Regions from separate parts of the Paenibacillus sp. W2I17 genome, predicted to be linked through region 1. Evidence: predicted binding sites of a transcription regulator. Region 1 holds the regulator's gene; the other holds the start of a gene.
What was found. Region 1 encodes Rex, which represses fermentation and respiration genes when NADH is low (regulators of the CRP and FNR family bind a similar motif). Its sites were predicted from a motif close to TTGTGAAATATTTCACAA; they were not measured.
Positions count from the first base shown of each region.

Region 2: a site for Rex is predicted at 1,967-1,984, ahead of QF041_RS02750 (L-lactate dehydrogenase). Genes of this name have one in related genera too.

Region 1 covers NZ_JAUSXM010000001.1:213,057-217,275, reverse strand. Annotated here, with positions in the region: gene QF041_RS01100 (cell wall elongation regulator TseB-like domain-containing protein) at 195-725, opposite strand; gene QF041_RS01095 (amidohydrolase) at 765-2,072, opposite strand; gene QF041_RS01090 (redox-sensing transcriptional repressor Rex) at 2,059-2,712, opposite strand; gene dinG (ATP-dependent DNA helicase DinG) at 2,931-4,219, opposite strand, start outside.
Region 2 covers NZ_JAUSXM010000001.1:594,203-598,421, forward strand. Annotated here, with positions in the region: gene QF041_RS02745 (hypothetical protein) at 1-788, shown strand, start outside; gene QF041_RS02750 (L-lactate dehydrogenase) at 963-1,892, opposite strand; gene QF041_RS02755 (WD40/YVTN/BNR-like repeat-containing protein) at 2,230-3,507, shown strand; gene QF041_RS02760 (hypothetical protein) at 3,655-3,864, shown strand; gene QF041_RS02765 (phosphotransferase family protein) at 4,066-4,219, shown strand, end outside.

The DNA.
Region 1 (4,219 bases):
ATGTAACTTTGAGTACATATCTGAGTATATCACATCGTATATACATTTTCGAAGGTGAAAATATGAATAAATTATTAATTTTAACTATTTAAATCAAGAATGTTTACAGACAACACAAAGAACCGGTTCAGTCGGATATCCGTCTGCCGGTTCTTTCATTTCTTTAATTCTCTAGTTATGTCGCTCTATTTGTTCTAGCTGTTCGGGAGTGTATAGACCAGGTCCACCTGTTCTCCGTTGCTAAAACGATAAAAGCGATAGTGGTTATGCGTACCGTCTTTATAATACACTTGCCACACATATATTCCATTCACAACTCCGGGCATGATTCGTTTAATCTCGCCGGCAGGAACTTCAGAACTGAAGCGATTGCGGATCTGCGCTTCGGACATGCCATTCTGCAGCAGCTCACTGTGTACAGCGTTTGCCCCCGTAGCCGGTTGATTGTTTGCATCGAATTTAACCCAGACCATAACATCCTGGTTATCCTTATTTTTGCCGATCAGGGTCCAGTAGATGTTGTCAGAGCCTTCTTTGTCTCCCCAGATGTACTTGCGCAATTCATCATAGGATGTAATGCCCAGTTGCTTCTGTGCTGCTTGTATGGCGAGCGCTTCTTCCTTACGTTGGTCCTGTGTGACATAGACGTAATAACGCTGAAGTCCAAACAGAATCAGAACTAGTGCAAGCAGCGAAATCCATATCCACTTCTTTTTTTTCTTCAAAAGCCGAACTTCCTTTCCCTATGATGCTCTGTCCTGCAATTAACGAGCAAGCAGACCATCAAATGCCAATTGAGACTCACGCAAAATGCGTTCTTCATCCAGCGTCAGACATTCGCCATGTTTCACCACTTGTTTTCCATCCACCCATACGTGCTCAACATCTTTGGCAGAAGCCGAGTAGATCGTATGTGAGATCAGGTCTGTATGTGGATAGAAATGTGCCTGTTCAATGTCAAGGGCGATAAAATCAGCCTTCATGCCGACCTGAAGCGCTCCGGTATTGTTCAAGAAGATAGATTTGGCACCATATGACGTTCCGAGTAGTAACGCTTCGCCTGCTGGTACTGCCGTCGGGTCACCAGATACACCTTTGTGGATCAATGCAGCCAGTCTCATTTCCTCGAACATATCCAGGTTGTTGTTGCTTGCCGGTCCGTCTGTTCCGAGTGACACGGTAACTCCTGCTTTCAGCAACGCAGGTACCCGCGCAACACCGGAAGCGAGTTTCAGGTTACTTCCCGGGTTATGGGATACAGCCACATCATGACGGGCCAAAATTTCAATTTCTTCGTCATTAAGATGCACCGCATGTGCAACCAGAGATGGACGGGAGAAAAAGCCCAGTTTCTCCAAATGTGCCACAGGACGCAGTCCATAATCAGCCACGTTCTGCTCCACTTCACGAAGCGTTTCAGACATATGTGTATGGAGAGGAAGGTTCAGATCGTTCGCGACCTGCACAAGCTTCTCTATGTAGTCAGGAGGGCATGTATATGGTGCATGTGGCGAGATTACGGTTGTAATGCGACCATCTGCCTGTCCATTCCACTCACGTGCAAACGCTGCCGACTCCTCCAGCTTCCGCAGTTGCTCTTCTTCCGAGCACAGTCCGATTACACCACGTGCCAGTGCTGCTCTAACGCCGGATTGCTCCACAACTTTGGCAACTTGATCCATGTGATCGTACATGTCCAAGAACGCTGTAGTTCCGCCTTTCAACATTTCAAGCACCGATAGCGAGGTTCCCCAATATACATCTTCTGAAGTCATTTTCGCTTCCATCGGCCACATTTTTTCCTGCAACCATACTTGCAACGCAAGATCGTCTCCGTGCCCTCTGAGCAACGACATTGCTGCATGACCATGCGTATTGATCAGACCCGGCAGGAAGAACAGTCCTTTTCCATCTACTTTGGTACTATTTTTGTCTCCATCCGGCAATGTCTCACCAATATGCACAATCTTGTCATCCTCAACAACCATGTATCCTTGAACCACGTTCCATGTTGTGCCGCCTTCATTAACGGCAAATTTGCCGTTGTGAATTACCCATCTATTTGTTGTCATCTTCCTCGTCGTCCTTTCCAGTCTCCAAGTAATAGGCCAAACTAAGCAGATCCGTTGTAAAGTCAGCATGGTGAATGCGGATATGCGGCGGTGTTTTTAGAATGGTTGGTGCAAAATTAAGGATCGCTTCGATTCCGGATTCAATAAGCTGATCCGCTACATTTTGGGCTTCCGTATCCGGAACCGTAATAATACCGATGCGGATGTTTTCCGTTTTAACCGCTTCCGTCAATTCATCCATTGGTTTTACCGTCAAACTGTTGATTTGACTACCAATCTTCGGTCCATATGCATCAAATACAGCAACAATCTTCATGTTGTCTTTCAGATATGCGTTGTAGTTGGACAAGGCTTGACCGAGATTACCCGCTCCTACCAGAGCTACATTAATTTGCTGATCGATTTTTAGAATGTGACGAATTTTCTCGATCAAATAGGATACATCATACCCGATCCCTTTACGACCAAAATCACCGAAGTAAGCCAGGTCTTTACGAATTTGGGCCGGATTCAGATCCAGCCTCTGTCCAAGCTCTTGAGAAGAAACAGTAGCCACCTCACGCTGATGCAACTCGTTCAAATAACGCAAGTATACAGGCAGACGTCGTACCACCGCTTCCGAAATTTTATCCGATTTCATTCTTGCTCCCCCTTACCAAGGCCACGATAAAATAATAGATGAAAAGATGAGCATTCTGTATAAACTCAAAGATAAACGTGACATTTTATACAGAATGCTCCTTGTAATTTAGGTTATAAGTTCTTGCGTGCAACTGCTTTAATCGGATACGGGAATATCTAATAAAGTTTAACGCCAAACAATAGTTTCATGCAATGATATAACGAACAAAACAACCATTATTTTTGTTCATTAGCAGGTTTTTCCAACCAATCGGTAATTCGTGGAACCATCTGCTCCGTGAGCATGTGTTCCATTTTGGGACCAGGTAATGAATATAAAAAGAATTTACCATAGTACGCTTCAATCACCCGTGTATCATAAACAATGACAATTCCTCTGTCCTTCGCTGTACGCACCAACCGGCCAAATCCCTGTTTGAAACGAATGACCGCTTGCGGCACGGACAGTTTCATGAACGGATTTTTCTTCTGTTGCTGAAGCAGCTCACTCTTGGCTTCCACCAACGGATGATTCGGTGGCTGGAAAGGCAGTCGAACAATAGCGAGACAGGTTAGGGCCTCTCCCGGGATATCTACACCCTCCCAGAAGCTGCTTGTGCCCAAAAGTACCGTTGCTTTGGCATCTTGGAACCTGCGAGTCAATTTGGAACGACTTCCACTGTCAACGCCTTGCCCAAGCAACGAGATGTCGTTACCAGATAGCGCCTCCTTCAGCGGATCATAGACCTGTCGCAGCATCTTGTATGAAGTAAACAGAACCATCATGCGTCCACGCGTAGCAATTGCCGTCTCTGCGAGTGATTGCACCAGCATATTAACAAAGTGCGCATCACCCACACTTCCCTTCACACTTGGGAAATCACGCGGAATCACCAGAAGTGCCTGATCGCGATAGTTGAAAGGTGATGGCAACATCGACGTTAACAGCCGATTATTCTCAGAGGCTTCCTGTAAGCCAAGCTGCTCAATCATGAACTGGAATGACTTATCCACTGAAAGCGTAGCTGATGTAAGCACAACACTTTTCTTTTTATCAAAAAATAAATCCTTAAGTTGTGCACTGACATCTACAGGTACGGCATACAGCTGGAGAGATTTGCTGCGGAACTGGCCGCTGGCTTCCATCCAGTATACCGTTTTAGCATCATCCATACGCATGAAGAAACGTAGATTCTCCTTCAATGTGGTCAGATCTTTCAGCAATCCTGTAATGTCCGTGATCAAACTATCCGATTGATAATCATCCTGATCCTCTTTCACCTCAAGCAGCAATTTGTCCCCTTTTCGAACCAAATCGCCCAGAGTCACATAGATCTGGTTCTCCAGATCCTGCAACTCCTGCCATTTTGCAGGTTTCTGAGATGCTTTCAGACGCAGTGAAAATTGCCCCGTCTCTCCCGGTGAAGCATCACTTCGTTCAGGCAACAGACCGAACAAGGCATCGCTCATACGATCCCACAGCTCCTTAACTTCAAGAGCGAGCGGGAACATCTGATCCACCATGG
Region 2 (4,219 bases), 380 kb from region 1:
GCTTATGGAATGTAGATCCATTAAACGGGACAGGACCAAGCGGAGCTACACTAAACTTATCAAAAGGGAACATATACCAAATTGTGTTTACATGGTATGGTTACGGAGTGATCGAATTTAGAGTGGTTATCCCTGATCCCGTAACGTTAGCCCAAGAGGTAGTTACCGTTCATCGATTCTCCCCAACAGGTCAAACAAGCTTTGTTGATCCAAATCTTCCGTTAAGAGCACAAGTCGCTAATAATGGAACTGGTGCTGCTTATAGTATATTTGTGGGTGGAAGACAATATAGTATTATCGGAAAATATGAACCAACCTATAGAGTCACTTCCGAAAGAAGAAGAATAACAAATGTTACATCAACATTAACACCCGTAATTTCATTTACAAGAAAAGCTGTGTTTCCAGCGGGTTCGGCTAGAACGAATTCGGTTCAGGTGAATTTGGAAGAAATCAATGTTATTTCAACCGTAGATCTAAGTTACCAAGTGCTAGTGGGAGGGACGTTAAATGGAGCTTTTGTTAATTATCCCACAGCTACAACGATCATTCCTGATAGCGAGACCGCACTGCTGGTCAACAATACCTCTACAACAATTACAGGTGGAGAAGTGGTGTTTCAAGGCATTACAGGAGGGGGAGCAGGGAATACTACAATATTGGCCTCTTCAGAACTTTTGGATTTCACTCTTCCGGAAAATCAGGTTGTAACTTTAGCCGTATTGAATATTGGTGGTCCAGGCTCGAACACAGTTGATGTGGTATTTAGAGTAACTGAGAGTTGGTAATTAGTAATACCCTGTAGCGATTGACATCGAATGATTCAAAATGCTGAATTAAAAATGTTCAACGATAATATTGACGGAACAAATATTATGTAAACCAAATGGAATTTGGATAGCAGATAACCACCTGGATACTCCTTATTACAGGAATACAGGTGGTTATTTTTTATACGTGGATTACTCCAATCCAGCGATCTGTTCTTTTAATTTGTTAGCAGATGCCTGGAAAGCCACTTTTTCGGTTTCATTCAGCGGAAGAGGCAGAATTTCGCGCACACCGTTGCGATCGACAACACATGGAACACCCAGATAAACATCCGATACACCATTGTAGTCTTCAAGGTAAGTGGATACGTTCAGAACGGAGCCTTCGTTGCCGAGAATTGCAGCTACAATGCGGTCCAGAGCAAGGGCGATTGCATAGGAAGTCGCTCCTTTGGCATTAATAATCTCATACGCTGCATTTTTGGTACGGTCAAAGATATCCTGTTGTGTTTCTTCATCCAATTCCAGATCTGTTCCTGCAACGTTAGCCAGGCTCCATACCGGTACTTCGGAATCTCCATGCTCACCAATAATGTGTGCGTGAATACTACGCGGGTCGATCCCTTTATTCTTACCAATCAGGTAACGGAAACGTGCGCTATCGAGCAATGTACCTGAACCGATGACACGGGAAGCAGGCCATCCACTTTGTTTCCATGAAGTATAGGACAAAATATCTACAGGATTGGTTGCAATCAGTAAAATACCATGAGAATTCACTTCAGTAATGCGCTCGATAATATCTTTGAAAATGCTTGCATTTTTCTTCAGCAGATCAATCCGGGTCTCGCCTGGTTTCTGGGAAGCGCCGGCTGTAATAATAATGATATCTGCATCTTTGCAGTCGGAATAATCGCCAGCCCATACTTTCACGCCTCCCGTAAATGGAAGACCGTGGTTCATATCCAGCATTTCGCCGGTTGCTTTATCATGATTCACATCCACAAATACCAACTCGGACGAACGCTGTCTCAACATTAGCGTGTATCCCGTTGTTGTTCCCACCGCACCCATGCCTACAATCACGACACGACTTGGTTTCAGAGCTGCACTATTTGTCATGTTCAATATCCTCTCCTTTTTGGGTTATACTCCCATCCATATTAAGGGATTAGAGAATATAAAGCGAGTGTTGTCTATAAAATAGTTCACATTTAATGTCTTTTTACCAATTATTCCGTCGAAAAACAGTTTAGGATAAAATTAATGGTAATAAGTGTGCGACCTATAGCCCAGAGTATGAGCTGGAAAAAGGGAGCGGGCCGACCATGAGTGGGCAATGAGCCTTTTACATAAGGTTTGTGGTAGAATAGGAGCAGTGGATTCTGATGAATCGTAAATAAAACGCCATAGGACAGGCATGCGCGCCTGTATATTGGATGAGAGAGGTGGAACCCACTTGCGTTCGCAATGGATTAAAATCGCGCAGACAGCATTGCTGTCTATAGGTATAGCAGTTGTATTGGCTGCATGCACCGACTCAGATCAACCTCCGGTAGCAGAACCTCCGCAGCAGCAGGAGGACGCCGGGAATACAGGGCAGACATTAACTGTCGTTCCCCCTGTGAACAGTACAGAATCTGCAGATATGGCCAAGTACCAAATACAGACCCGTTTGACCGATTTTCAGTTGCTCAATGACAACGGAGGATTGGCGTGGGGTGTGACGCGGAATGCGCTGCGCCTGTACTACACTCAGGATCAGGGAAAGACCTGGACCAATATTTCACCTTCGGAAAATGTACAGTTTCCGGCTAACCCTAAATATGGACAAAGCATTTATTTTGTAGATCGTGCGCATGGTTGGATTGTTCGTGAAGGCATGGGTGGAACAGATACCATGGTGCTTCGCACCAACAATGGGGGCGTAACTTGGAGCCTGTCTTCTCTGTCCAAGACGGATAAAGTGACTGCGATCTCATTTGTATCTCCTGAGAAAGGCTGGATTCTCACTACGGTCGATACCGCTATTGGTAAACAGGACAAGAAACTTTACTTCACCGAGGACGGTGGAATCACCTGGAATCGGATGTCTTCCAGTGATGAAGATGGCAAACAGGAAGCAGAAGAGATTTCCAAACGTGGATACACCACGGGGATGGCTTTCTCGGATCCAAAACATGGTTTCTTAACAGCGCTGGAGTTCGGCACACCGAAGTTATATGTAACATCAGACGGCGGAGAAAACTGGAATACTGGACCATCCTTCTTTGATCGAAACAAATTCAACGGGTGTGGTAATTTCAGTGTTAGTTCACCACAATTTTTTGGACGTGAAGCGCAATCAGCCTGGATATCAATGTCCTGTTCTCAAGGGGAGAGCACGACATTTAATGGATTCTTTACCACCGATGGCGGTAAGAGCTGGAAGCTGTCCAATTTCACTTTAAACAAACAAACGGGTCCGAATCGTAACCTTTCACCGGTATTTCTGAACGCATCGGAAGGTTGGGCGATGCAAAAGGGCATAACCTACCACACCAAGGATGCGGGCAAAACGTGGAGCGCTCTTCCCGCAAGCAGTGTACTGGAGAAAATTCTCGAAGACTATCCGGAGATTGTGAAGATTCAGATGGTTACCCCCAAGCTTGGCTGGATATTGGTTGAAAATACAGATGCCAAAAGATCGTTGTTATTGCAAACGGTAGATGGCGGTGTACATTGGAAAGTACTATAAACATAGAGTGTTATCGATGTGAATAGATAGGAGAAAGGAGAGGAGCCTAAGGGTTCCTTTTCTTTTTTACTTAGTTTGTGAAATAAATCACAAATAAATCCATTAGAAGGTGATATATTTAACTCAACAAGAGAAGGAGTGATGAAGATGAGAACCAACGGTCAAACTCAATTCACGCAGGCGGATGAATTAACCAGATATATGCTTCAATTATGCTACACATGTGACGATGCGAATCGTTGTACGACAGAGGAAGCAGTGAAGGCTTGCATGGCAGAACACGCACAGGCAGACCAACCCGAACCAGCTGAAGGTGGAGATGTAACTCGCGGATTTATGGATCTGATGTACGCCTAGGCTAATCATTCACGGAGAACGTTCCTGCAGGAGCGTTCTTTTTGATTTAGAGAGAAATGTATGCGCTTTTAAATTCACTTCGCAAATACTGCAGCATGGGTTATTATAGAAATAATTAAGGTAATTCACTCAAAATGTGGAATTGTTTTATTGACTTTATCTGAAAGAGAAAGGGCATGAAATTGTAGAAAGGATAAAACTATGAAAATTCAAGATCTCCCAATTGAAATAAAAGAACATATAGGGAAAGTCCAGAAAATCACTTTTCCTAAGCAAGGTCATACTTCTACTGTGGCTATTCTGGATACGTTCGACCAAAAGTACATCATCAAGAAGACAGAAAACGATCTTTATA